DNA from 2 places in the Bacillus sp. PK3-037 genome. Region 2 is predicted to be linked to the other one. Evidence: predicted binding sites of a transcription regulator. Region 2 holds the regulator's gene; the other holds the start of a gene.
The links. Region 2 encodes NrdR, which represses ribonucleotide reductase genes. Its sites were predicted from a motif close to AACACNATATATNGTGTT; they were not measured.
Positions count from the first base shown of each region.

Region 1: nrdI (class Ib ribonucleoside-diphosphate reductase assembly flavoprotein NrdI) is a predicted target of NrdR. The motif match lies at 6,992-7,009, and genes of this name have one in related genera.

Region 1 covers NZ_CP096408.1:2,211,194-2,226,238, reverse strand. The annotation lists gene M1D69_RS11620 (poly-gamma-glutamate hydrolase family protein) at 232-939, shown strand; gene M1D69_RS11615 (OsmC family protein) at 1,011-1,466, shown strand; gene erbB (SMR family multidrug efflux transporter EbrB) at 1,479-1,832, opposite strand; gene ebrA (multidrug efflux SMR transporter subunit EbrA) at 1,846-2,163, opposite strand; gene M1D69_RS11600 (hypothetical protein) at 2,320-2,571, opposite strand; gene M1D69_RS11595 (YmaF family protein) at 2,662-3,075, shown strand; gene miaA (tRNA (adenosine(37)-N6)-dimethylallyltransferase MiaA) at 3,176-4,120, shown strand; gene hfq (RNA chaperone Hfq) at 4,160-4,381, shown strand; gene amyS (alpha-amylase) at 4,550-6,100, shown strand; gene M1D69_RS11575 (YmzC family protein) at 6,236-6,508, shown strand; gene M1D69_RS11570 (hypothetical protein) at 6,590-6,820, shown strand; gene nrdI (class Ib ribonucleoside-diphosphate reductase assembly flavoprotein NrdI) at 7,053-7,445, shown strand; gene nrdE (class 1b ribonucleoside-diphosphate reductase subunit alpha) at 7,405-9,507, shown strand; gene nrdF (class 1b ribonucleoside-diphosphate reductase subunit beta) at 9,525-10,514, shown strand; gene M1D69_RS11550 (hypothetical protein) at 10,563-11,183, shown strand; gene M1D69_RS11545 (N-acetylmuramoyl-L-alanine amidase) at 11,248-12,015, opposite strand; gene M1D69_RS11540 (hypothetical protein) at 12,531-12,851, shown strand; gene spoVK (stage V sporulation protein K) at 13,151-14,119, shown strand; gene hflX (GTPase HflX) at 14,251-15,045, shown strand, end outside.
Region 2 covers NZ_CP096408.1:1,302,161-1,317,205, forward strand. The annotation lists gene M1D69_RS06680 (glyceraldehyde-3-phosphate dehydrogenase) at 1-703, shown strand, start outside; gene speD (adenosylmethionine decarboxylase) at 941-1,321, shown strand; gene nrdR (transcriptional regulator NrdR) at 1,595-2,053, shown strand; gene dnaB (replication initiation membrane attachment protein DnaB) at 2,167-3,588, shown strand; gene dnaI (primosomal protein DnaI) at 3,616-4,548, shown strand; gene M1D69_RS06705 (TVP38/TMEM64 family protein) at 4,585-5,226, shown strand; gene ytxC (putative sporulation protein YtxC) at 5,305-6,150, shown strand; gene thrS (threonine--tRNA ligase) at 6,546-8,477, shown strand; gene M1D69_RS06720 (HAD family hydrolase) at 8,517-9,302, opposite strand; gene lytS (two-component system sensor histidine kinase LytS) at 9,477-11,258, shown strand; gene M1D69_RS06730 (LytR/AlgR family response regulator transcription factor) at 11,236-11,961, shown strand; gene lrgA (antiholin-like murein hydrolase modulator LrgA) at 12,096-12,536, shown strand; gene lrgB (antiholin-like protein LrgB) at 12,558-13,253, shown strand; gene M1D69_RS06745 (hypothetical protein) at 13,283-13,933, opposite strand; ribosomal protein L20 leader region at 14,659-14,789, shown strand; gene infC (translation initiation factor IF-3) at 14,847-15,045, shown strand, end outside.

The sequences.
Region 1 (15,045 bases), 910 kb from region 2:
ATTCCTCTATACATTTAATTACCAAGTGAGGTTATTCCTACCTTTTCTGTTTTTCCTCTCAATCTTTTTTCACTGATATTTGAATATAACCGCTGATAAATGTGACATTCAATTGATTTTTTGAAACCGGGAACTTTTTCACTGATGATATGGTGTATACAATGGTAAGATAAAACCTATTGACTATACCTCATATAATGAACCTTGCCATTCTTGTGAAAGGAGTTTAACATGAGAAGATTTTTACTAAATGTCATATTCGTCTTAGCCATAGTCTTATTCATAAGATATGTTCATTACTCATTAGAACCTGAACCATCTAACCAGCCGGATACATATTCAAATTTCAGCAGTCTGGCAGAGAATGAGGACCCTGCTGATTATGATATTTCTTATCAAGAGAAAAAAGGGAGCAAAGTTTTAATCATGTCTCCGCACGGCGGAAGAATTGAAGGCGGAGTAAGTGAGCTTGTGCGTTATTTCAACGATGACTACTCGACTTACCTGTTTGAGGGCTTAAAGTCACATGATAATCAAACGCTGCACATTACAAGCACCAACTTTGATGAGCCATTGGCTGAAGAGAAGATCAAGGAGCACCAGTACGTTGTCGCTTTTCACGGATATAAAGGAGAAAAGAAAAATACACTTGTCGGAGGAACAGACCGTAAGCGGGCGAAAATGATTGTCAGAGCTCTTGAAAAAAGAGGGTTTTCCGCTGAATTAGCGTCCTCTCAAAGCGGCCTTGCAGGATTAAGTGCAGATAACATTAATAACCGGGGGGAAACCGGGCTGAGTATCCAGCTGGAAATCAGCCGTGAACAGAGAGAAGCCTTTTTTGATGATTTTTACTATAAAGATAGGAAATACACGAAAACCAGTGAATTCTACTCTTATGTCCGGGCGATAAAACATGTACTTGAAAAAGAATATTCCTAATAAGCAAATCAGAGGACAAAATCAAGGAAGATCAGTAGACTGAAATGGAATCCATTGAAGGAGGCAATCAAATGGCAGATCATCATTTTTATCTAAAAGCGAATTGGCCGGGAAAACGCAATGATGTCGGCACAATCGAAAGCGGGAATCTCATTACGTCTATTTCTATTCCTAAAGAAATGGACGGACCGGGGGAGGGGACCAACCCGGATGAAATGCTTCTCGGGGCAGCGGCAACCTGTTATATTATTACGCTTGCTGCTATGATGGAAAGAAGCGGACTGGAAAAAGAAGATCTGCAGATGGAATCAGAAGGCATAGTCGATGTGACAAGAGGGATCTTTACATACAAAAAAATCATTCACCGCCCCGCAGTAGTCCTCAGACACGATGCCTCAGAACAAGACGTTGCGTTAGCCCGCAAGCTTTGTGAAAAAGCGGAGTCTTCCTGCATGATCTCACGAGCCATTCAAGGAAACGTCGAACTGCAGCTGGAGGCTTCTGTAAAAATATCGGAGCAATCATAAAAAAGCAGACGGTCACTGACAGGCCGTCTGCTTTTTTTCTTTATTAGGGGCTTTTGACTGATTTAACAGCACAACGCCTGCAATAACGAGTGTCAGCCCAAATATACCCTTCAAGCTGATGGTTTCGCCAAAAAGCAAAAAACCGACTACCGCTGTAAGCGCCGTCCCGATACCGGACCAAGTGGCGTAAGCGCTTGATAAGTCTATGGTTCTTAAAGAAAAGCTTAAAAACGTGAAGGCGGACAGAAATCCGGCAGCCACTCCGATAATAGGCCAGAATTGCGTAAAGCCTTCGGAGAGTTTGAGCATTGTGCTCCCAAATACCTCAGATAATATGGCAAGAGCCAAATAAAGAAATCCTCTCATATACAACACTCCCTTACTGCCAATTAAGCAGCACAACACCTGAAATTAATAGACCAATCCCAATAAATCCTTTTACATTCAGTTTTTCCTTGAAAAATTTCGCACCGATAACGGCCGTCAGCACCGTACCCACGCCGCTCCATGTCGCATATGAAAGGCTTAGAGGGATGCGGTTTAAAGTAAGCGACAGCATATAAAAAGCAAGGGAATAACCAATCACGACCAATGCACTCGGCTTCCACTTTTTGAAGCCGTCAGACACTTTCAGCATGGCCGCTCCGATTGATTCTGAGCATATGGCAATTGTGAGGAATAAGTAACCGACCATCATCGTAATCCTCCTCACTCAAAATATGATAAATGTAAGGTAATGAAAAGATCATCAGCTAGAAAAATATTAGTGCAAACCTATGTATGAGTCAAGAGATTCATTTCAACTCAGATTCGGGGGATAAAAAAGACCCCTTTTATAAGGGGTCTGCCGGGTTTAGTAGTAATATGGGTACGGAGGATAAGGATATCCGCCATAAAAATAAGGGTTAAATAAAGCACTTCCTACAAGTCCGCCTACCAGCCCCCCAAAAAAAGGTCCTCCGTAAAATCCAAACGGCCGTCCAAAGCCATAGCCAAACCCAGGTCTTCCAAATCCAAAACCTGGCCGTCCAAACCCGTAGCCGAACCCTGGTCTGCCAAAGATTCTTGCATCATTTTCGTCAATGAAATATTCCACTTCGTTCATTTTTTCTTTCCTCCAATAATAAAGTGTAGATGATGCAGTGTATTCAGCCTACCCAAATTTGATTGGGCGTTCAGCTGAAAAAGAAGGAGAGTGAATTCATTGGGCCTGTATCAGTCTGACTGGGCCACGGCGCCGCCTCACGTACATGCTTATCGTGCTAAAACAACCGGTGAACAGGGGCATTATCATATCATTGAAGGTTTTACTCAGCCGGCTAACGGAACGAATACGGATCGCCATACACACTACTTCACTGGGATTACTTCGTTTGAAAATGGCCATTTCCACCGCTATTACGGGATCTCGGGCCCTGCCATTCCCAGGGCTGACGGCACACATTATCACGAAATTGAAGAAAACACTTATCTCGCTTATAACGAGCCGATTCAGATCCGTTACGGAGGTGTTGTGTACGATCCCCGAAATCACAGCAAAAAAACGCATCGCCATCATTTGAAAGGCAAGACACGGGAAATCGTCGGAAATGAGCCTCTTGGCTGGTAGAAGAGATGTTTACTGCTGCAAAAAAAGGGCAAAATGGATAGGTGGTTATATATGATGAGTGCTATAATGGGGGGAGATTTGTAAAAGAGAGTGATACATAGTGAAAAATAACAAACAGCCCGTTGTCATATTAGTCGGACCAACGGCAGTGGGGAAAACCAATTTAAGCATTCAGCTTGCTAAGGGTTTGAACGCGGAAATTATCAGCGGGGATTCCATGCAGGTTTATAAAGGAATGGACATCGGGACAGCTAAAATCTCTGAACAGGAGATAGAAGGTGTGCCGCATCACCTGATTGACATTCTAGACCCGGCAGATTCTTTTTCCACCGCGGATTATCAAGGCTTGGTCAGAAATAAAATCAGCGAAATCGCAAAAAAAGGAAAGCTTCCGATGATTGTAGGCGGTACGGGGCTTTACATTCAATCCGTCCTTTACGATTATACCTTTACGGAAGAGGCGAACGATCCGGCGTTTCGGGAAGAAATGCAGAAGGCTGCGGCGCAGGAGGGGGCTGAATTCCTTCATGCTAAGCTGGCTGCGGCTGATCCGGAGGCAGCAAAAGCGATTCATCCGAATAATACAAGAAGAGTGATTCGCGCGCTGGAGATTTTACATACATCTGGTAAAACGATGTCGCAGCATTTAAAAGAGCAAAAGCGGGAGCTGCTGTACAATGCTGTATTAATCGGGCTTACAATGGACAGAGACACGCTTTACGAAAGGATTAATCAGCGAGTCGATCTGATGATGGAAGCCGGACTTCTTCCGGAAGTGAAACAGCTCTACGACCGAAAATTGAGAGACTGTCAATCGATACAGGCGATCGGCTACAAGGAGCTGTACGCATATTTTGACGGATTTGTGACACTTTCTGAGGCTGTCGAGCAATTAAAACAAAACTCCAGACGGTATGCGAAACGCCAGCTGACGTGGTTTCGCAACAAAATGCCGGTTGACTGGTTCGATATGACCCCGCCTGTTGATATGGAGCTGAAAAAAAAGGAAATTTTCACACATATAGCAGGAAAACTGCAACTTTAATCGAAACTGTATGATATAGAGAATCAAGGAGGACGAAACATGAAACCGATTAATATTCAGGATCAGTTTTTGAATCAAATCCGCAAAGAAAATACGTATGTCACTGTTTTTTTACTGAACGGCTTTCAATTGCGCGGCCAGGTGAAAGGCTTTGATAACTTTACCGTATTGCTAGAATCGGAAGGTAAGCAGCAGCTTATATATAAACATGCGATCTCAACTTTTGCACCGCAAAAAAACGTCCAGCTTGAATTAGAATAGACCATAAAGATAAAAACGAAATTGAAAAACCTCGGGCTGAAAGCCCGAGGTTTTTTGTGTCGCAGAAGTTCCTGTAGAGATTACAAAAAATATAGGAAATTGGTTATTTGTGTAAAACTCCTATTGTTGTACAATGATTTGTGATCATGCTGGAAAGGGGAGAGGAAAATGATTCACAAACGAAAACGTGCCATATCATGCGGTCTGGTGTTTTTCTTAACATTACTGTTTGTCACGCTGCCGGTATCTAAAACTTGGGCTGCAAGCGTAAATGGCACGCTGATGCAGTACTTTGAATGGTACCTGCCTAATGACGGACAACATTGGAAACGCTTGCAAGAAGATGCGGGGCATTTATCTGAAATTGGAATCACTGCTGTATGGATTCCGCCTGCATACAAAGGAACGAGTCAATCTGACAATGGATATGGCCCATATGATTTGTACGATTTAGGAGAATTTCAGCAAAAAGGGACGATGCGGACAAAATACGGCACAAAACCGGAGCTTCAGTCAGCGATCAGCTCCCTGCATTCGCAAAACATCCAAGTATACGGTGATGTTGTTTTGAATCATAAGGCAGACGCGGATGCAACGGAAGATGTAACCGCGGTCGAAGTGAATCCAAACGATAGAAATCAGGAATCATCAGGAGAGTATCAAATAAAAGCATGGACAGGCTTTCATTACCCGGGCCGCGGAAGCACGTACAGCGATTTTAAGTGGCATTGGTACCATTTCGACGGAGCGGATTGGGACGAATCCCGAAAGCTGAACCGCCTCTATAAGTTTCGAGGGGATGGAAAGGCATGGGATTGGGAAGTATCAAGGGAAAACGGCAACTACGATTATTTGATGTATGCAGACGTCGACTATGATCATCCGGATGTTGTCGCAGAAACGAAAAGATGGGGTACCTGGTATGCAAACGAGCTTCAACTCGACGGTTTTCGGCTCGACGCTGTTAAACATATTAAATTTTCTTTTCTGAGTGATTGGGTAAAGGCAGTCAGACAATCAACAGGAAAGGAAATGTTTACAGTTGCAGAGTATTGGCAAAATAACCTGAACGAGCTCGAAAACTATTTGAATAAAACTGATTTTAAGCAATCTGTTTTTGATGTCCCGCTTCACTATCATTTGCAGGCTGCATCCTCACAGGGGGGCAGCTATGATATGAGACATTTGCTGGACGGCACTGTCGTATCAAAGCATCCGATGCAAGCGGTAACATTTGTGGAAAATCATGATACACAGCCGGGACAATCCTTGGAGTCGACTGTACAAACATGGTTTAAGCCCCTCGCTTATGCCTTCATCTTAACAAGAGAGGCTGGTTATCCGCAGGTTTTCTATGGAGATATGTATGGAACAAAGGGTTCATCGTCAAGGGAAATTCCGTCGCTCAAAAATAAAATAGAACCCATTTTAAAAGCGCGTAAACATTATGCATACGGGACCCAGCATGATTATTTTGACCATGAGGATGTGATTGGCTGGACGAGGGAAGGTGATCAATCGGCCGCCCAATCAGGATTGGCTGCATTAATCACAGACGGTCCTGGCGGGTCAAAGAGGATGTACGTCGGAAAGCAAAATGCCGGCGAGACATGGTATGACATTACTGGGAACCGCTCCGATCCCGTTACGATTCATTCTGATGGATGGGGAGAGTTTCATGTAAACGGAGGTTCAGTATCCATTTATGTACAGAAGTAAGAAAGGGAGGGGCTGAAAGGCTAACACAGCAGCCTCTCTTGTTTTTTATCTTGCGTGGTCTTTTTTATAATGAGAACATAAGAAGGGGGAAAGTGTATATAATGTAAAAAATTTGAACGAAAGAGGAGTGAACGAATGTTTTCTGAATCTGAAGCGGAGTTGAGACGAATCAGAATTGCACTTGTCTGGATTGCTGTGTTCTTATTGTTTGGTGCGTGCGGTAGGGATGAAACAGTAATTGAAACAGATAGCGGAGATTCTTATGAAACGCCCCAGCCAAGTTCATTTCCGCTCGAAAATAATCATTTTGGAATCGTAAATGACGGCAATATAGAAATTTATGAGTATAATGAGGCTGATAACAAGGTAAAGCTTAAAAAAGCGTTTCCGTCTGATGAGCTTGAATAAAATTCACAAGCATGGAATTTTACAAAGCAGACGCAGGCCGCTAAACTGAATACTGACACAGAACATACAGAGGGTGAAATGATGAAGCATAAGATTATTGTCAATCACTGGGAAGAAATCTGTGAAGACGATTCCTGCTATGAATATGGAACGAGTATTATTGTTAATGGAAAAGAATTAATCAGAGAAGCCTCAATTATAAGCGCATTGAAGGCAGTTTTAGAAGAAATCGGCGCTGACGCAGAAATAGAAGAAACAGTCGAAAGCGAAAAATGCTGTGACAGTATAAGAAAAAAAAATCTAGACTACTAAGCAGTTTTTTTTCATGTTATGATATACATCGGCTTAAAAACGACACTTCGAGTAGGATGAGAGATGATTCTCGTTCTGCTCTCTTTTTTGGGCCCTGATGAGGGTGCCAGAGAGAAAATATGAATTTTTTATTAAAACGAATCTATATATTGTGTTTTTGCCAGAGGGTAGTATACTATATATAGTGTTAGTAGTTGAGAGATTCATATTTTTTGATAGGTCGTGATAAAACGTGGTACAAATCATATTTGATTCAAAAACAGGGAATGTTCAGCGCTTTGTGAATAAAATAGACTTTCAGAAAATACGCAAGGTGGACGAAATTGACCACCAGGACACTCCGTTTGTTTTGGTCACCTACACGACAAACTTCGGCCAGGTACCGGCATCAACACAATCATTTCTCGAAAAATACGCCCATCTCTTATTAGGAGTCGCTGCGAGCGGCAATAAAGTATGGGGCGATAACTTTGCGAAAAGCGCCGATACCATTTCAAGACAATATCAGGTGCCGATTTTGCACAAATTTGAACTCAGCGGCACATCTAAAGACGTTGAATTGTTTACTCAGGAGGTAGAAAGAGTTGTCACAAAATCAAGTGCCAAAATGGATCCAGTTAAATAACGAAATCATGATCCAAAAAGATGGAAAATTCCAGTTTGATAAGGATAAAGAGGCTGTACATAGCTATTTTGTAGATTATATCAATCAAAACACAGTATTCTTTCACGATTTAAAAGAGAAGCTGGATTATTTGATTGAAAATCAATACTATGAAGAAGAATTTTTAAGCCTTTATTCTTTTGAAGACATTAAAGAAGTGTTTAAGACAGCTTACGCTAAGAAGTTTCGTTTTCCTTCCTTCATGAGTGCGTTTAAATTCTATAATGACTATGCTTTGAAAACGAATGACAAGAAAAAAATCCTCGAGCGTTATGAGGACCGGATCTCAATTGTTGCGCTGTTCTTCGCAAACGGCGACACTGAGAAAGCAAAAGAATATGTCAACCTGATGATCAATCAGGAATATCAGCCGAGCACACCGACATTCTTGAACGCTGGCAGAAAACGCCGCGGAGAACTGGTGAGCTGCTTCTTGCTCGAAGTCAATGATTCTTTAAATGACATTTCAAGAGCGATCGATATCTCCATGCAGCTTTCTAAACTGGGCGGCGGGGTTTCTCTTAACCTGTCCAAGCTTCGCGCGAAAGGTGAAGCCATCAAAGATGTTGAAAATGCCACAAAAGGCGTTGTAGGCGTTATGAAGCTTCTTGATAACGCGTTCCGTTATGCTGACCAAATGGGACAAAGACAAGGATCTGGTGCGGCGTATTTAAACATTTTCCACCGCGATATCAATGATTTTCTCGATACGAAAAAGATTTCTGCCGACGAGGATGTGCGCGTCAAAACACTTTCTATCGGTGTAGTCATTCCGGACAAGTTCGTTGAGCTTGCGCGTGAGGACAAAGCGGCTTATGTATTCTATCCGCATACCATCTATAAAGAGTACGGACAGCACATGGACGAAATGGACATGAATGAAATGTACGATAAGTTTGTCGACAACCCCCGGGTGAAAAAAGAGAAAATCAACCCGCGGAAATTGCTCGAAAAACTTGCGGTGCTTCGTTCTGAATCAGGCTATCCATACATCATGTTCCAGGATAATGTCAACAAAGTACATGCGAATAACCATATTTCAAAGGTGAAATTTTCTAACCTTTGCTCTGAAGTGCTGCAGGCATCTCAGGTTTCTTCTTACACAGACTACGATGTAGAAGATGAAATCGGTTTGGATATTTCCTGCAACCTGGGATCGCTTAACATTCTCAACGTGATGGAGCACAAATCCATCGAAAAGACTGTTAAGCTTGCGACTGATTCTTTAACTCACGTATCTGAAACGACTGATATCCGTAATGCACCTGCTGTAAGACGGGCAAACAAAGCGATGAAATCAATCGGTCTCGGCGCTATGAACCTTCACGGATACCTGGCGCAAAATGGCATCGCGTATGAAAGTCCAGAAGCGCGCGACTTTGCGAACACATTCTTTATGATGGTGAACTTCTACTCTATCCAGCGTTCTGCAGAGATCGCAAAAGAGAAGGGCGAGACGTTTGATCAATATGAAGGATCAACTTATGCAACTGGTGAATACTTCGATAAATACGTTTCAGCTGATTTCTCGCCGAAATACGAAAAAATCGCAAATCTGTTTGAAGGTATGCATATCCCGACGACAGAGGACTGGAAACAATTAAAAGCATTTGTCGCTGAACACGGCATGTATCACAGCTACAGATTATGCATTGCGCCGACAGGCTCGATTTCATACGTTCAGTCAAGCACGGCATCTGTCATGCCGATTATGGAACGGATTGAAGAAAGAACATACGGCAACTCAAAAACGTACTACCCAATGCCTGGGCTTGCATCTAATAACTGGTTCTTCTACAAAGAAGCCTATGATATGGATATGTTCAAAGTCGTAGATATGATCGCGACAATCCAGCAGCACGTTGATCAGGGAATCAGCTTTACATTGTTCCTAAAAGATACAATGACGACTCGTGATTTAAACCGGATTGATTTGTATGCACATCACAGAGGAATTAAAACCATTTACTATGCAAGAACGAAAGATACTGGGCAAGACAGCTGCCTTTCTTGTGTTGTTTGATTAAAGGAGAGTTTATAGTGACGAAAATTTATGACGCAGCAAACTGGTCAAAGCATGAAGACGACTTTACCCAAATGTTCTATAACCAAAATGTGAAACAGTTCTGGCTTCCGGAAGAGATTGCTTTAAACGGCGATCTCCTCACTTGGAAGTACCTCGGGAAAAACGAGCAAGACACGTATATGAAGGTACTGGCCGGATTGACTCTTCTTGATACAGAGCAGGGGAATACAGGAATGCCGATCGTGGCTGAACACGTAGACGGCCACCAGCGGAAAGCCGTGCTGAATTTTATGGCGATGATGGAGAACGCCGTTCACGCAAAATCGTACTCTAATATTTTCATGACACTGGCACCGACTGAAACGATTAATGAAGTATTCGAATGGGTCAAACAAAACAAATTTTTGCAGAAAAAAGCGCAAATCATCGTCGGACTCTACAAAGCGATTAAAAAAGATGACGAGATTTCACTGTTCAAAGCAATGGTTGCATCTGTGTATTTAGAAAGCTTCCTATTCTATAGCGGTTTCTATTATCCGTTATATTTCTACGGACAAGGAAAACTGATGCAAAGCGGTGAAATTATCAACCTGATCCTTCGTGATGAAGCGATTCACGGTGTTTATGTCGGACTTCTCGCTCAAGAAATCTACAATAAGCAGACAGAAGAAACAAAAGCAGAGCTTCGCGAATTTGCCATTGACCTTTTGAATGAGCTTTATGAGAATGAGCTTGAGTATACCGAGGACTTATACGATCAAGTCGGACTCTCGCACGATGTCAAGAAGTTCATCCGCTATAATGCGAATAAAGCGCTGATGAACCTTGGATTTGATCCTTACTTTGAAGAGGAAGACATTAATCCGATCGTTTTAAACGGATTAAATACAAAAACAAAATCACATGACTTCTTCTCCATGAAGGGGAACGGGTACAAAAAAGCGACCGTTGAGCCGATCAAAGATGATGACTTTTTCTTTGATGATGAAAAAGAGCAGATATAATATCTGCTCTTTTCGGCTTGAAGGTTGAAATAGGAGGACGCAGTAATCATGGGAAAAATGGATGAAATCATCTTGGTCGCTCCGCGCGATGAAGTGTTTAAAAAAGAAAAATTGACTTTTCAAGGCGTAAACAGTGAAGATGCCCGAGTAGCAGAAATTATGGCTCAAATTGAGGCGACCTATTCTGAAATGAGAAGGGGAGACGCAGAAGAAGATCCTCATTATAAGCAGCCGATTCCTTATGTCGTCATTAAACGCGAGGATGAAGTTTTCCTTTATGAGCGGCTGGCTGGCGGCGGAGAATCACGTCTTCACAATAAGCTTTCTCTTGGCTTTGGCGGCCATATGAATCATATTGAAGGAGCTGCATCCTTTGCCGAGGTCTTAAAGCTGAACACAGACCGGGAGCTTGATGAAGAACTGCAAATCGAAGAAGAGAATAAACAGGCCATTGTCACATTAGGTTTGATAAATGATGATGACAGCAGTGTCGGCAAAGTGCATATCGGTATTCTATCTGCGCTTCAATTAAAGCCAGGCTCACATGTGGAAGTCAAAGAGAAAGAGCAAATCGCGGGTAAATGGATGAAATTTTCTGAACTAAAACAAACAGACATTTATAACCGTCTGGAAACATGGTCGCAATTCGTGGTTGACATTCTTGAATAAAAAAACCCGGTTTCTCATGAAGAGGAACCGGGTTTTTTATCAGGCATGCTCGTCCGCAGCAGTATTATGATTCTAGGAAGACCATAGCGTCGAAGCCGGTATTCTCAGCTCTGGCAGCAAGGGCATCGGCATGATCTTTGGAAGAAAAAGCGCCGATCTGAACCTTATATAATCCGTCCTTTAAGAGCACAATGGCGTCAAAGCCCTTAGACTCTGCGCTGGTTGCAAGATTGTCCGCATTTGCTTTGACCTTAAAAGCCCCGATTTGAACCTTATATAACCCTGAGTTGGATGCCTTTTGAAGGCTGAAAGCTTGCTCCAACCCGTTTGCATGTCCCCTTGCCAAGCTTTGAATAAAACTGCTCGTTTTAAGCTTGTTCGCATCAGTAACCGTATCAATAAAACCGTTTTCCGTAAGCAGGGCAGGCATTGAGGATTCCCTTAATACGTGGAAGTTTGCTGTTTTTTTACCGCGATCGGAAAAGTCGACAGCTTGTATGACTTCAGAGTGAATCTCCGATTGGTAAGTCGTTGTCGGTGCTCCGACTCCCGGATAAATGTAGCTTTCGAAACCTGTTCCGCCCCCGGAATTAATGTGAATGGATAAAAAGAAATCGGCTCCCCAGTTATTTGCAGCATTTGTCCGGTCGCTTAAGCTGACATATTGGTCGCTTGTCCGGCTAAGCAGCAAAGAAACTCCTTCATACTCATTTGTCAATATCGTGCGTAAAGCTAAAGCGATTTGCAGGGTTAACGTTTTTTCTTGGAGACCATTGCCTGTTGCGCCTGGATCGGACCCGCCATGACCTGGGTCAATAAAAATTTTAACCATTCTCCATCACCTCATTACAGGATATGAAAAAAGACCGCTTCTGCTTGTACGATTATCATCCGGCAGAAAAATGAGGAAATAACCCCTGTTACCCGAAAAATTATTTCTCGGGAAAGCGCACAATTCAACAGGATGCGACAGGAAGGTTGCTAAAAGTTTGTCTTTTAGTCGGTTTAATAAAGGTGGTTATTCAATCGAATTCAGCAGAAAGCGGAGGGGTAAATGATGCTGACATACACAAACGGTCTCTTTTTACGGACCGACTGTGGTTTCGGAGGTCAGCTTGAAGATAGCGTTCAGACATTTTTTTGTTTCCTATTGATATCTCTCACTAATGGTTCGCATGGGTTAACGTTTATACTCAGTCTTTTCCTCGGTGCTATTATTTTGCTCTCCAGTTCTTCATCGGATTATTGGCATTTGTATTTGAAGAAGTGTGGGGATTTGACATCATCCTAGGATTAGTCAACGCTTTTTTCTCAGGAAAGTTGATTCCCCGGGTGTTTTTCGAAAAAATGCTGGCTTTTATACATCATCCGAAAATCCTCTTTCTCGATGAGCCGACAATCGGTTTAGATATCCTGCGAAAAGAAGAATACACAGAAATTTCTTCATCCTATCTTCTCAGCTCCCATCAAATTGATGACGTTGAACATTTATGTAAACGAATCATCCTGATTGAGGAGGGAGAAATCAAATTCGACGGACCGAAAGAAAAGCTGTCACAATTGACGAACAGTAAGAGAAGCTCAGCTGTTGAAGTAGACGCCGTTCATGCAGACTGGGGTTTACTTTCATGTCAACCTACTGAAGTGAAAGGAAAGTATATCTGGTAATTCGCAAATTCCCCAGCTCATCACAAGCATATCTGCGCATTGAAAATATCCTAATTGAGGTTTATACATCGAAGAAATACCACCTTCATAGCTGATTGTTCTAACAAATTTGCTGAAAATAAAATCTCTTGGTTTGTCCACCCTGTGTTTGTGAATACAATAAGAAATAAAGTATTTCTCGGGAAAGCGCAGGATTCCCCATTGTTCCCGAAAAAAAGCATTTTGTTTCGACACGTGATAGGCGTTTGTCACATAAGGCATACGCTTGAATATCATATAGAGAGAACTGAGAGGTGAAAATGTTGGAGCGCGCTGTGACTTATAAAAACAACGGACAGATCAACATTATTCTTAACGGACAAAAGCAGGTGCTGACAAATGCTGAGGCAGAGGCGGAATATCAAGCGGCTTTGCAAAAAAACGAAGCTAAGTACGGCATTTTGAAGGAAATAGAAAAAGAGATGAACACACTGGTTGGTATGGAGGAAATGAAACGAAACATTAAGGAAATATACGCTTGGATTTTTGTCAATCAAAAACGTGCGGAGCAGGGATTGAAGGTGGGAAAGCAAGCGCTGCATATGATGTTTAAAGGAAATCCGGGAACTGGGAAAACGACAGTTGCACGGCTTATCGGCCGGCTGTTCTTTGAAATGAACGTACTGTCAAAAGGCCACCTGATCGAAGCGGAACGTGCTGACTTGGTCGGGGAATACATTGGCCACACCGCCCAAAAGACGAGGGATTTAATCAAAAAGTCATTAGGCGGCATTTTGTTTATAGACGAAGCCTACTCCCTTGCAAGGGGCGGCGAAAAGGACTTTGGGAAAGAAGCGATCGACACGCTCGTCAAGCATATGGAAGACAAACAGCATGAATTCATTTTAATTCTTGCCGGATATTCACGGGAAATGGAGCATTTTTTATCATTGAATCCCGGTCTCCAATCCAGATTTCCCATCTCCATCGATTTCCCGGATTATTCCGTCAATCAGCTTATGGAAATTGCGAAACGAATGATCGCAGAGCGGGAATACCAGCTCAGTCAGGAAGCTGAATGGAAATTAAAGGATTACTTAATGACAGTCAAAAGCACAACAAGTCCCATTAAATTCAGCAATGGCCGTTTTGTCAGAAATGTCATAGAAAAATCGATCAGAGCGCAAGCCATGAGACTTCTAATGGGCGACCAATACTTAAAAAGCGATTTGATGACCATTAAAAGCCAAGATCTTTCAATCAAAGAAGATACCGCTGGCTCGATATAGACCTCTTCCTGTGAGAGGTCTTTTTTTCTATTGTATTTCTTGCTTTTCGCAGCAATCGATTTGTGGTATACACATGCAGGGTTTGGTATGATAATACTACTGCCCAATATGCAATAGAAAGGAACGTCCATTTGAACGAACAAGAAACAAGACAGGAAAAGGCCATTTTAGTCGGATGTCAGCTGCCGCATATCACAGATGAGCATTTTGAAAATTCCATGGAAGAGCTTGCATCGCTGACAAAAACAGCAGATGGAACGGTATTGACCAGCGTCACGCAAAAACGAAACCGGGCTGACGCAGCTACATATATAGGAAAAGGGAAGGTTGAAGAGCTGAAGACGCTCGTTGAAGAGCTTGAAGCCGATCTTCTTATTTTTAATGATGAACTGTCACCAAGCCAGCTAAAGTCCTTGGCAACTGCGATTGAAGTGAAAATCATCGACCGCACGCAATTGATATTAGATATTTTTGCGAAAAGAGCAAGAACAAGAGAAGGAAAGCTTCAAATCGAGCTGGCTCAGCTCCAGTATGCTCTCCCGCGTCTGACGGGACAGGGGATCAACCTTTCCCGGCAAGGCGGAGGGATCGGCGCCAGAGGACCGGGGGAAACAAAACTGGAGACCGATCGCCGCCATATTAGAAATCGCATTCATGAAATTAACACGCAGTTATCCGCTGTCATTCGCCATAGAAGCCGCTACCGTGAAAGAAGAAAGAAAAACGGTGTGCTGCAAATCGCTCTTGTCGGGTATACGAACGCGGGGAAATCAACGTGGTTTAACCGCTTGACAAGCGCTGACAGCTATGAAGAAGACCTTCTGTTTGCCACGCTGGACCCTATGACCAGAAAAATGGTGCTGCCAAGCGGCTACAGCGTGCTCCTGTCAGATACGGTCGGATTTATTCAAGATCTTCCGACGACA
Region 2 (15,045 bases):
GGGACATATTGAAGCGGGCGCGAAAAAAGTCATTCTGACCGCTCCGGGGAAAAATGAAGACGTTACCATTGTGATGGGTGTTAATGAAGACCAATTTGATGCTGAACGCCACGTGATTATTTCAAATGCGTCATGCACGACAAATTGCCTTGCACCGGTTGTGAAAGTGCTTGATGATGAATTTGGCATTGAGAGCGGTCTAATGACGACAGTGCACGCTTATACGAATGATCAAAAAAATATTGATAATCCGCACAAAGATTTGCGCCGCGCCCGGGCATGCGGTGAATCCATCATTCCGACGACAACAGGAGCGGCAAAGGCGCTTTCGCTTGTTCTGCCTCACCTGAAAGGAAAGCTTCACGGTCTCGCATTGCGTGTGCCCGTACCGAACGTCTCATTAGTTGATCTTGTTGTCGACTTGAAAACGGATGTAACGGCAGAAGAGGTAAACGAAGCATTCAAACAGGCTGCCAAAACGTCAATGTACGGAGTGCTTGATTATTCGGATGAACCGCTCGTGTCGACAGATTATAATACGAATCCGCATTCGGCGGTTATTGACGGGCTTACGACAATGGTGATGGAAGACAGGAAAGTAAAGGTTCTCGCATGGTATGACAATGAATGGGGCTACTCATGCAGAGTAGTTGATCTCATCCGCCATGTGGCGGCACGAATGAAACATCCATCTGCTGTATAGAATAAGGTCATGGACACAATTTAAGAAAAAACCCTTAACAGCATATTTCTGAAAAAACGCTTCTTGCAAATTAGACTTAAACACAGTATACTATTTTTCGTGAACTTCTTGCTTGAGACTGTTTCGGGATTACTTAAAGGGTTAGGACCTCTCCGGACTAACTTTCCCCCGTGGTAAATAGCCGACCCAGTTGTTGGAACTTCACTTTTTAATTCTTGTTAAGGGGGGTCCATGACTATGGAAACAATGGGGCGTCACGTTATCTCCGAGCTATGGGGATGCGATTTTGATAAGCTGAATGACATGGATTTTATTGAAAAAACGTTTGTAAATGCTGCTTTAAAATCAGGAGCTGAGGTGCGCGAGGTTGCATTTCACAAATTTGCACCGCAGGGCGTAAGCGGAGTCGTTATTATTTCTGAATCACATTTAACGATTCACAGTTTTCCTGAGCACGGATATGCAAGCATTGATGTTTATACTTGTGGAGACTTAGATCCTAATGTCGCTGCTGACTACATTGCAGAGGCATTACATGCTGATACAAGAGAAAACATTGAAATACCAAGAGGAATGGGGCCTGTGCAGATTAAGCAGGCGCAAGCGAAAGTACTATAAAGTAAACACGAACACAAAGGGAGCTGGAGCTAGAAAGCCGTTACGCGCTTTTTAGCTTATGCTCCTTTTATTTTTATGAACAAACAGGGGCGGCTAGCTTTTTCTTTTTCCGTTTTTTTTGTAAAATAAGAAAGAGATATGTCATAAACCGCCTGATGCTGTGAGACACAGCCTAAACAACGGCTCTCCCGACAGATGCCTGTCACATCACTTTATAGCCGGAGGCTGCCGAATATACATTGCAGGGAACGAAATAGTTGGGAGCTGATTTTATTGAAATGTCCTTCATGCCATCATAACGGAACGCGAGTCCTCGATTCACGGCCTGTGGATGACGGAAAATCCATTCGCAGAAGACGGGAATGCGAAGCCTGCCATTACCGCTTTACTACCTTTGAGAAAGTGGAGGAAACCCCGCTCATCGTTGTAAAAAAAGAAGGCGTGCGAGAGGAATTCAGCAGGGAAAAAATGCTGCGCGGCCTTATTAAAGCGTGTGAAAAAAGGCCTGTTTCACTCAAAACGCTGGAAGATATGTGTTTTGACATTGAAAAAGAACTGCGCAATCAAGGCTGTTCCGAAGTGAAAAGCGAGTTCGTCGGAGAAATGGTCATGGACCGCCTGGCTAAGGTTGATGAAGTCGCATACGTGCGGTTCGCGTCCGTCTATAGGCAGTTTAAAGATATTAATGTCTTTATCGATGAATTAAAAGATTTAATAAAGAAAGAGCGTTAAAGAGCTAAAAGGATTCTTCTAGCTCTTTTCTCATGTGCAAAATTGGCATTTGATAGATATTCGAAACGGTGTAAAATGAGAGGTAGAAACATAATCGGAAGGTTTGAGAATGTATGGCTGACTATTGGAAAGATGTACTGCCTGTAGACCCTTATGTGGTGAAGAGCAAATCAATGCTGCAGGATATTGACAGACAAATTATTACACAACTGTACCAGCCCTTAATCGGCCCTGTTGCATTCTCTCTTTATATGACATTGTGGGGAGAACTTGAACAAAACCGTCTGTGGGGCGGAGAATCCACACATAGACAGCTGATGGGAATGACCCAGTCCAATTTGAAAACGATCCATCAGGAACAGGGAAAGCTCGAGGGCATCGGATTGCTAAAAGTCTATATGAAAGAATCCGAGCGGCAGGAGCGCCTCTTTATATATGAACTGCTGCCGCCGCTGCGGCCGAATGAATTTTTCGAAGACGGCATGCTGAACGTTTTTCTGTATAACAGAGTCGGAAAAACAAAATATCAGCAGTTAAAACAATTTTTTACGCATCCGGCGATTTCAGAAGACGCCAAAGACATTACAAGGCCGTTTAATCATGCGTTTGAATCACTGCAGCCGAGTGAATGGAACCTCACATCCGATATGGAGGAAACGGTGAGACTTGCGACGGGAAGGGAGTATACAACTGTCGGACAGGCTCCGTCCTATACCGTTACAGAGGATGTGTTCGATTTTGATTTGTTTTTAGCGGGGCTTTCGGAGACGATGATTCCAAGAAAAGCAATGACGCAGCAGGTGCGGGAAACGATTAAAAAGCTTTCTTATTTGTATGGCATTGATCCTTTGCAGATGCAAAACGTCGTCATGAGCGCGATCGATGAGCATGAAGTGATTACCACAGAAGCTTTAAGAAAAGCGGCAAGCGACTGGTACCAAATTGAGAGGAACGGACAGCTGCCGGACTTAGTGGAGAAAACACAGCCGGTACATCTGCGTGAAGGCGGAAAAGCGGCAGAAGAGGATTCGCTGGATAGTGAGCTGATCGCATTGCTGGAGGTCATCTCACCGAAAAAGCTTCTTCAGGATATCGCGGACGGAACCGAACCCTCAAAAGCAGATCTAAAAATTATAGAAGAGATTATGTTTGAACAGAAGCTGGAGCCAGGCGTCACAAATGTATTGATTTATTACGTCATGCTGAAAACCGACATGAAGCTGTCGAAAAACTATATACAAAAAATTGCCTCCCATTGGGCGCGCAAAAAAGTCAAAACGGTCAGAGAAGCGATGAAGCTTGCCATAGAAGAAAACCGCCAGTATCTCGAATGGGCTGAAGGGAAAACGAGCCAATCTTCTAAACGAAATCAAAAAGTGATTCGCGAAGAAAAACTTCCTGACTGGATGAAAGAAAAGAAAACGGCGTCCGATTCTGAAACCGGACAGCAAATGCTGCATGAACAGGACTTGGAAGAACAGAAGAAAAAGATGATGGAAGAAATGAAAAAACTGAAAAAATACTCTGCCTATTAAGAGCAGAGATGCGGGGTGAAGTAATACATGGAACCAATCAGCCGTTCCCTGCAGGGCGTAACCGGCAGACCGGATTTCCAAAAGCGTCTTGAACAAATGAAGGAAAAAGTGATGAAGGATCAAGACGTTCAGGCATTTTTAAAGGAAAATGAAAACGTCATCGATCAAAAAATGATTGAAAGAAGCTTAAATAAGCTTTATGAATATATTGGACAGAGCAAGCACTGCTCTTATTGTTCAGAAGACGAAAGCAGCAATAATCTGTTGGAGGGCTACCATCCGAAGCTTGTAATGACCGGCCGCTCTATTGATATCGAGTATTACGAATGTCCGGTCAAACGAAAGCTCGATCAGCAGAAAAAACAGAAGTCTCTCATGAAAAGCATGTATATTCAGCAGGATCTTCTCGGAGCGACGTTCCAGCAGGTCGATATTAATGATCCGAGCAGACTTGCAATGTTCCAGCATGTCACGGATTTTCTGAAAAGCTATAATGAGACGGGAAAAGGGAAAGGATTATATTTGTACGGCAAGTTCGGTGTAGGAAAAACCTTTATGCTCGCCGCTATTGCCAATGAGCTGGCGGAAAAAGAGTATTCCTCCATGATCGTCTATGTGCCCGAATTTGTCAGAGAGCTGAAAAATTCGCTTCAAGATCATTCGTTGGAAGAAAAGCTGAACATGGTAAAAACAACGCCTGTATTGATGCTCGACGACATCGGAGCGGAATCGATGACGAGCTGGGTCAGGGATGAAGTCATCGGGACAGTGCTTCAGCACAGAATGTCCCAGCAGCTGCCGACTTTCTTCTCTTCTAATTTCTCGCCTGATGAACTGAAGCATCATTTTACGTATTCCCAAAGGGGAGAAAAGGAAGAAGTGAAAGCGGCAAGATTAATGGAGCGGATTTTATATCTGGCTGCTCCTATCCGTCTTGACGGAGAAAACCGCCGCCATTAATAACCGCTGCGGTTCAAAGGGGAAGGAACTGAGGGTATGAAACTTAAAACGGCTGTTAAATGGCTGGCAGTGCTTGCGGGAGCAGGCTTGATTTTTTGGGCAAATAAAAGGTATTTAAATCTATCTCCGAAAGAAATCCGGATATGGGTTTTATCATTCGGCATCTTTGCGCCGCTTATCTTTATCGGGATATCGATCGTCAGGCCGCTTGTATTATTTCCGGTATCAGTTATTTCTATTGCGGGCGGTCTGGCCTTTGGCCCGATTCTCGGCACGCTTTACACACTATTTGGGTCGATGTGCGCTTCGGCTGTCTCATTTTTTGCAGCCGGTCTGTTTGCGGCAAAAACCAACAGCCATCACGAAAGGCTGGAAAACATCCAGAAACAGATGGAAGAAAACGGTTTTTTCTATATCTTTCTTCTGCGGATCCTTCCGATTAATTTTGACTTCGTCAGCTATGCGGCAGGGCTTTCTAATGTCAAGCCGCTCCCATATTTTGCGGCGACGGCTGCGGGAATCATCCCTGGGACCGTTGCACTGAACGTGCTGGGAGCAAGCTTTTTCACGGGCAATTTGCCCGCCTTCTTTTTGGTCCTCGGATTTTATATCATTTTTATGGCGCTGCCATTTATCTTCAGAAAGAAAATGCAAAGCTTGTTTCAAGAATCAAATTAAGATTTGCCGGTGACCTTTACGTCTATTTTAAAAACATCCCCCATATACTTGTAACAGATGCCGTAAGGGGGGACAAACATGCTTGAAATAATCTTTGAAGATGACCATGATACAGCCGCTTTTTTACATCTCATTCAGCATTCGGACGATCGGAAAAACATCATTGTCCGTGAAGGCATACGAAAAATCGGGATTGAAAAAGCTGAGCCGGCTTTCTCTATTCAGGGTTTTATGGAGCCGATTCTGGTCAAGTTTTTTTTAGATTGCAAAGAAGACGAGCATATGCTGTCGTTGATTGAAGAGACGTATTGTTTCACGGACCAGGATGAACAGCAGCAAATCCTTCAGCTCGCACACAGTATTATAGAAGGAGAAGCTGATGTTCTTCCGTTTGAACCGATGAAGCCGCCGCGCAAGCAGTGTATTTTAGATGAGCTCCAAACGATTTGTTTAGAGGACGGGGTATTTTCAATTCGTTCCTTTCAAACCTTTCGCCTTGGACAGTACTACGAACAGCTTAGAGAAACTGTGGAAGCGGCAATAGACGAATATAAGATGGAGCAGGAGTACCAAAACTTTATTCAGACACTCAGAGACTATGTAATGGCTAAACCGCCGCGAATCAAAAAGGTGCACATTGTCCATGATGGTTCATTTACACTGTGGGAGATGCGCTATGTGCCGGAGCGGGAAAAAATGAAATACATAGACAGGCGATTTGTCCGGGATCATCCCATGTACATTGACTCCCATTTGCTTGCGCCGCTGATCTCCATCGCGCCTGATGAGGTGATTCTCTATACAGACCAGCCCGAGCATATGATGGTAAGGACGATTCAAAACGTATTTCAAGAGCGTGTGCAAATGCTTCCGCTTCAGGCGTTTTCAAACGCTGAAACACCGGTCAAGCACTCAGAGGGATAAGTGCCGGCAGCCTGTAAACATAAGGCTGCCGCTTGAAAAAAAGGAAATACAATCGTGTTGATTTTTTGGAACGAACAATTTATAATACATAGGAGATTAAGATTGACACACGTACTGATAAGGACATGAAGGAATGATACCGGCTTAAAGAGAGGGAAGTCACGGCTGCAAGCTTCCCAGCTAAGGACCATTCGCTTTACCGCCTTTGAACTTCAGCTGTGAACCCCTTTATAAGGAACAGTAATAGCTGACGGGAACTCCCGTTACAGAGTTTAGAGCCGCAGATGCCGGTGTATTGGCTTGCGGAAAAAAGGGTGGAACCACGATTCCGTTTATTCAACCTCGTCCCTTTCATAGGGGCGGGGTTTTTATATGCAAAAAAAGGAGTGACAATGATGTCAGATATGGTAAAAATCACATTTCCTGATGGAGCAGTCAAAGAGTTTGCGAAAGGAACAACAACAGAAGATATCGCGGCATCCATCAGTCCGGGATTAAAAAAGAAATCATTAGCCGGAAAACTGAACGGAAAAGAAATCGATTTGAAAACGCCGATCAACGAAGACGGCACTGTGGAAATCATTACTGAAGGATCAGAAGAGGGTCTTGAGATTATGCGCCACAGTACGGCTCACTTGCTGGCACAAGCGATTAAACGCATTTACAAAGACGTGAAATTCGGTGTCGGTCCTGTTATCGAAAACGGTTTTTACTATGATGTAGAAATGGAAGAAGCGATTACGCCGGAGGATCTGCCGAAAATCGAGAAAGAAATGAAAAAAATCGTCAATGCGAACCTTCCGATCGTTCGAAAAGAAGTCAGCCGTGAAGAAGCGAAAGCCCGCTTTGCGGAAATCGGCGATGACCTGAAGCTGGAACTGCTGGATGCGATTCCTGAGGGAGAAACCGTATCGATTTACGAGCAGGGCGAATTCTTTGACCTGTGCCGCGGCGTACACGTTCCATCAACAGGAAAAATTAAAGAGTTTAAGCTGTTAAGCCTTGCAGGTGCATATTGGCGCGGTGACAGCAATAATCAAATGCTTCAGCGTGTATACGGAACAGCTTTCTTCAAAAAAGCTGATCTTGACGAGCATCTTCGCATGCTTGAAGAAGCAAAAGAGCGTGACCACAGAAAACTCGGCAAAGAATTAAAGCTGTTTGCGAATTCTCAAAAAGTCGGACAAGGTCTGCCGCTTTGGCTGCCAAAAGGCGCGACAATCCGCCGCACGATCGAACGCTACATTGTCGATAAAGAAATCAGCCTCGGCTATGAACACGTCTATACACCAGTGCTTGGAAGCAAAGAGCTGTATGAAACATCAGGACACTGGGATCATTATCAAGAAGGCATGTTCCCTCCGATGGAAATGGACAACGAAACACTTGTATTGCGTCCAATGAACTGCCCGCACCATATGATGATTTACAAACAAGACATTCACAGCTACCGCGAACTTCCAATCCGTATTGCGGAGCTGGGAACGATGCACCGCTATGAAATGTCAGGTGCGCTGTCAGGGCTTCAGCGCGTACGCGGCATGACACTGAATGATGCACACATCTTTGTGCGCCCGGATCAAATTAAGGATGAGTTTATCCGTACAGTCCGTTTAATCCAGGATGTATATGAAGATTTCGGTTTAAGTGATTACACATTCCGTCTGTCTTACCGTGATCCGGAAGACACAGAGAAATACTTTGATGACGATGAAATGTGGAACAAAGCGCAATCCATGCTGAAATCTGCAATGGACGAAATCGGCCACGACTATTACGAAGCAGAAGGTGAAGCGGCATTCTACGGCCCTAAACTTGATGTTCAGGTGAAAACAGCGATCGGCAAGGAAGAAACATTGTCTACTGTTCAGCTGGACTTCTTGCTGCCTGAACGCTTCGATCTGACATATATCGGTGAAGACGGCAAGCAGCATCGTCCGGTTGTTATTCACAGAGGTGTGGTATCAACAATGGAACGCTTTGTTGCATTCTTAATCGAAGAGCATAAAGGCGCACTTCCAACATGGCTTGCACCGGTTCAGTTCCAAGTCATCCCGGTTTCTCCGGCTGTGCATTTGGATTATGCGAAGCAAGTACAAGAGCGCCTCCAGCGTGAAGGCCTGCGTGTAGAAGTCGACAGCCGTGATGAAAAAATCGGCTACAAAATCCGCGAAGCGCAAATGCAAAAAATTCCGTACATGCTTGTGGTCGGTGACCAAGAAGCAGAAAACGGTGCGGTAAACGTCCGTAAATACGGAGAGCAGGAGTCTGAAACCATTTCACTTGATGATTTTGTGAAAAAGGCCGTAGCTGAGGCGAAGAAATAATACAAAAAAGCATGATCTCATGAAAGAGATCATGCTTTTTTATTTATGTTCTAAAATAGGAAACAAATCATGAAGGCTGCTGATGATGTGATCAGGCGTCACTTCTGTTTCATTTTTCTTATCCGTCCGGTTGATCCAAACGGTTTTGATACCGGCTCTGGCAGCGCCTAAAATGTCTGTATTCGGGTTATCGCCGACCATGATGGCATCCTCTTTCTGGATCTTCATCAGCTGCAGGCAATGCTCGAAAATAGAAGCATCGGGTTTCCCTTTGCCAAAAGCGCCTGAGATGACAATTTCATTGAAATAAGGGGCGAGCTCAGGCACGCCGGCGAGCTTCTCCTTTTGCAGACTCGGATCTCCGTTAGTCAAAAGCAGCAACTCGTACTTTCCTTTTAATTGATCAAGCACATCAAATGTTTCATCGTAAACAAACGGGCGTTTTCGGCGTTCCGCTGCAAAAAACTCTCCCAAATATTCACCATATGCCGGATCGTCGACACCAAGCGTTTTCAGGCCGTTTGTCCATGCGTTTCGTCTGTACTCCGGCACAATCTTATTCAGCTTCTGAAATCCTTCACTGATCGGCTCGGAGAAATTCGACCACAGCCCTTCAAATGGGTTAATGCCGATCATCACCGTATAAGAGTATGTCTCGTAAGACATATACAATTCTCTCGCCGCTTCCCGAACAGCTGCTTCGAATTCCTTAGGGTCAAGGCCATATTTTTTCTCGGCCTGTAAACATGTTTCTGCAAATGTTGTTCTGACGCTTTTCTCATCCCAAAGTAGTGTATCGTCTAAATCAAAAAATACGGCTTTCATGATCTTCTCCTCTGCTTCAGATTCAATTCTTTCTGCCAATAGGCTCATGTTTATTCTACAATAGATAAAAGCCTTGTGAAATATGTTTTCAGATGATTTTAAAAAAACAGTCAGCCGTGAAACGGTTTACCGAAAAAAATGATAAAATGAAATGGGAAAGAACAGGTGACACAGATGATTCAATTAATGATCATGATGCTGGAAAGGGTAGGGATTATTGTTATATTGGGATTTATTCTGGCCCACACTAAACTTTTCAGACAGGCTCTTCAAAATCCGGAGGGCTACAAAGGAAAAGCCGTATTGATTTCTATTTTTTCTCTTTTCAGCATCATCAGCAATTATACCGGCATCGAAATTCAAAAACATATGATTGTGAATAATGATTGGGTGTTTACAATAGATCCGTCGGGCTCTATTGCGAATACCCGTATTTTGGGCGTAGAAATAGGCGGGCTTTTAGGCGGGCCGTTTGTAGGAGCGGGAATCGGTTTATTAGCAGGCCTTCATCGTTTTTCGCTCGGCGGCAGCACGGCTTTAAGCTGTGCGGTCTCATCCGTTTTAGCAGGGTTTCTAGCGGGATGGATCGGCAGGTATTTTACGAAGCGCTATCGAATGCCGACACCGCGTATCGCAGCCCTCGTCGGGATCGGTATGGAGACCTTGCAAATGGTTATTATTTTGCTGATGGCAAAGCCTTTCAATGACGCTTGGGAGCTTGTCAGCATGATCGGGATTCCGATGATCCTCATTAACGGAACAGGCAGCTTTATTTTCCTGTCGATTATTCAAGCCATTATTCGCAAGGAAGAACAGGCAAGGGCGCTTGAAACGCACAGGGTGCTGACCATTGCCGATCAGACGCTTCCTTTTTTCCGTCAAGGGTTAAATGAAAGCTCTTGTAAAAGTGTAGCGGCCATCATCCATAAGATGACCGGAACGGATGCGGTATCTCTGACGGACAATGAGAAAATACTTGCGCATGTCGGCGCGGGAATGGACCATCATATCCCATCTAAAAGCCTGATCACAGGCCTGTCTAAAAAGGTAATTAAAACAGGGCGTATCATGAAGGCTACTTCACAGGAAGAGATTGAATGCACCCATTCGGAATGCCCTTTGCACGCGGCGATTGTACTGCCTTTGACATCAAATGGCAACACAATCGGAACGTTAAAAATGTATTTTAAAAGCCCGGCCGGTCTCAGTCAGGTAGAGGAGGAGCTTGCCGAGGGGCTGGCCATGCTGTTTTCGACACAGCTTGAGCTCGGTGAAGCCGAGCTGCAAAGCAAGCTTCTGAAGGATGCGGAAATCAAAGCGCTTCAAGCACAGGTTAACCCGCATTTTTTATTTAATGCCATCAATACGATTTCTGCTTTATGCCGGACAGATGTTGAAAAAACCCGTAAGCTTTTGCTGCAGCTTAGCGTGTACTTTCGTTCTAATCTCCAGGGAGCAAGGCAGCTGCTGATCCCGCTTTCAAAGGAGCTGAACCATCTTCAAGCCTATCTGTCATTAGAACAGGCGCGTTTTCCCGGGAAATATAAGATTGAGTTTGATATTGACAGCAGGCTGGAACAAATTGAGATTCCTCCGTTTGTCTTGCAGGTGCTTGTTGAAAACGCATTACGGCACGCATTTCCAAAAAAACAAGACATGTGCAAGGTAACGGTTTGTGTCTTATCTGTTGAGTCATCCGTCTATATGAAGGTCACGGACAATGGACGCGGAATTCCGCCGGACGTCTTGCCGGAACTGGGGAATAAACCGCTGCCTTCTAAGGAAGGAACAGGGACTGCGCTTTATAATCTGAATCAGCGGCTGATCGGTTTATTCGGCCAGCAGGCTGCATTACATATCAAGAGTGAGGTACATAAAGGGACAGAGGTTTCCTTTCAAGTACCTATGCAGCAAATGAAAGAGGGAGAAGAACATGCTCAGGGCGTTAATAGTTGATGATGAGATTCTGGCAAGAGATGAACTGGCTTATTTACTCAAAAGGACAAATGAGGAATTAGAAATCAATGAAGCGGAAAATATTGAATCAGCGTTTGACCAAATGATGGATCAAAAGCCTGATTTGCTGTTTTTAGACGTTGACTTATCCGGAGAGAATGGTTTTGATATCGCAAAACGATTGAAGAATATGAAGAATCCCCCGGCTATTGTGTTTGCGACGGCTTATGACCAGTATGCACTTAAAGCTTTTGAAGTGGACGCTCTTGATTACTTAACCAAACCTTTCGATGAAGAAAGGGTTAGGCAAACAATGAAAAAGTATAAAAAGGTAAAGCGGGAGATTGATGAACCAGAACAGATCAGCCATGCCAGCCAGCATAAACTAGCCTTATCTGTCGGCGAATCGATTGTGATTGTGGATACGAAGGATATAATCTTTGCGGGAACCGAAGACGGGCATGTCCATGTAAAAACCTTTGATGCATCTTATTCAGTCAATGATACGCTCGTTGTCATTGAAAAAAAGCTTCCGGAAACTGATTTTCTCCGCGTCCATCGAAGCTTTGTCGTTAATACCGAGTACATCAAAGAGATCCAGCCATGGTTTAATTCCACCTATAATCTGATCATGAAAGACGGATCGAAAATACCGGTCAGCCGGACATATGCCAAGGAATTAAAAAAGCTGCTCCATATTTGACGGGGCGGCTTTTTGTATTTCATCCTTTTTATGCTGCAACTCACCTTTAATATTCGGCAAGTTATCATGTAAGCGCTTAATAGAGAGGGATTCTTATTTATAATGAGGGTACAAAAGAGAAAGAGGTGAAGAAAATGAGTGCTAAAAAAGTGTACGGATTTTTAACACAAGCATTTATTTTTGCCGTCATTATGCTGGTTTCCAATATGATTGCCGCTTTTGTCCCAATTCCTATACCAGCGTCGGTTGTAGGTTTGGTCTTATTATTTCTCCTATTATGTTTGAAAGTGATTAAACTGGAACAAGTAGAAACGCTCGGATCGTCTTTAACCTCATTGATCGGATTTTTATTTGTTCCATCAGGTATATCTGTTATGAATTCTCTCGGTGTGATGCAGCAATACGGCCTGCAAATCGTCCTTGTCATTCTTCTCGCAACGATTATTTTATTGGGGGCAACAGGATTGTTTTCTCAGCTTATTCTTACACTGAGCGGAAAACGCAAGACTGCTGATGACATAAAAGCAAAAACAGTACAGCCCCCGCAGAAGAAAAACGAACTTGTTCATCATTAAGAGAAGCAGGAGGTTCATGAAATGGAAAGCACAATGAGTCCATATTTCGGAATTGTCGTATCACTGGCCGCTTTCGGCATCGGCACCTTTTTATTTAAAAAAACAAAAGGGTTCTTCCTTTTCACTCCATTGTTTGTTGCGATGGTACTAGGGATTGCATTTTTAAAAATCGGCGGTTTCTCCTACGCTGACTATAATAACGGGGGAGAAATCATTAAGTTTTTCCTGGAACCCGCGACGATTGCCTTTGCCATACCATTGTACAAACAAAGAGATAAACTGAAAAAATACTGGTGGCAAATTATGTCCTCTATTATCGCAGGCTCTATCTGCTCTGTCACGATTGTCTATTTGCTTGCAAAAGGGATTCACCTTGATGAGGCTGTTATGAAAAGTATGCTTCCGCAGGCGGCAACAACGGCGATTGCGCTGCCTTTATCAAAAGATATTGGCGGCATCAGCGATATCACAGCTTTTGCTGTTATCTTTAACGCCGTCATTGTGTATGCGCTCGGCGCTCTGTTCTTAAAAGTATTTAAAGTGAAGAATCCCATTTCGAAAGGGTTGGCTCTCGGAACGTCCGGACACGCACTCGGTGTAGCTGTCGGGATCGAGATGGGTGAAGTCGAAGCCGCGATGGCAAGTATCGCTGTTGTCGTTGTCGGGGTCGTAACGGTTCTGGTCATTCCTGTGTTCGTGCAGCTGATCGGAGGTTAAGCCAAGGTTGAACCTTGGCTTTTTCTATTTTATGGTGCTTCTTCCGGGTCGATATATCCTTGTTTAATGCCCCATTCCACTTGATCGTCATGCCACTTTTTTCGTTCTTCATAACCATAGCCGTCGTCATCAGGAAGCTCTGAAGCCGGCTGTTGAATGGCATCATCTGTCTGGCTCGGGGAAGATGGCGCATTTTGGCTGTTAGATGAGGATGCCTCATTCTGCTGACGCTGTGCCTGCGCTTGCCGTTCTTTTTCGGCGTCCACTTCCTGCTGTTTTTGGAGTGCTGCCTGACGCTGCCTTTCAAGCTCAGCTTGTCTTTCTGCTTCCGCTAATCGCTGTCTCTCTGCTGCAGCCTGTGCCAATCGTTGCCGTTCCGCTTCTTCCTCCTGTTGTTTTTTTCGTTTCGCTCTCTGCTCTTTTTCACGTTTTTTCGCTGCAGCGATTTTCCTTTGTTTCTCGGCTTCTTCCTTCGCCTTTCCTAATTCAGTTGCGAGAGGATTCACCATTTTCAATGAAACGGGTTTTAGGTTTTTCAGCTCTTTCTCCAGCTTGTTTTCATGAAACGCTACGGCTGTGATAACGGTCTCTTCTTTTGGCTCTGAAGATATGCTGTTGCTATTGGAGCAGCCGGTTACTATCAATGTTAAAAATAGAGTAAGCTGTATCAGTTTGTTCATGTGTCAGACTCCCTTCTCGTTCTTATATCGGATTTTTTAGTGTGAGGTTCACTTTGTTTTGCATTTTTTCCTATATGTGGTTTTTGGTAAACTGCGAAATAAGGAGAAGGATGGGGAGTATATTGGATCTTCATATAACAGAATCTGTTGCAGAGCATCAGCAACTTCTGATTTTTATTCATGGCGTGGGTGTCAGCGGCTTGATGGGGAAGAACAAATCAGCCATTTTTAACATTTGTGGCGCCGTTTTGATCTTTTCCAGGCTCAGACAAAAATGCTTTATCTTCATGCCAGCCAATTCGTCGAAACATACTATAAAGAAAGCAGTCAATCAGATACGCTATATCAAATACTAATATGACATGCACGATACCCGATTCGTTCAGACAAAGCAGTGCCATCCTGCTGTTGACAGACGGGGAAAAAGAAAGAAAAGTGATGAAAGCGTCGGCAGCTGAAATCGCAAAGATGAATGAAAATTCAAGAACGCTATGTTTCCAGGGATCTGCCATGGAGCGTCGCTGGCTCAGCCGATGCTGTTTAACAAAATCCTTCATGATTGGCTGGAGGGTTCAGAACCTTGCAATTCTGGATAAGGATAAAAGATTTTCTTTTTCTCTCTTGCACTCATAAATAACCCATGTTACAATGAGAAAGTTGTTCCGGATAAGTCTTCCTTGACTAAACATCCGGCATTGTGTAGAATAGTTATTGAATTGAATATAAATCACAAGCAGAAGCACCCGCTTCTCACCTGATTGACACATTCATGTAGTTGGCAGGTTGACCGTACATTTTTATTGATACAGATGTTCGTAGTGTGGGTGTTTTATAATGCCCGCACTTTTTGTTTGCCTGCAGAATGCAGTCAAAAGAGTTGTGAATCAATTCGAAGAAACTATGGAGGTGGCTCATTATTAGCAAAGATCAATTGGTTAATGAGGGTATCCGTGCACGTGAGGTCCGCTTAATCGGACAAAATGGCGACCAGCTTGGAATCAAGTCCCGTCAGGAAGCACTTGAAATAGCCGGCCGCGCAAATCTTGACCTTGTGTTAGTTGCAGCAAATGCAAAACCGCCTGTCTGCCGCATCATGGACTACGGAAAGTTCA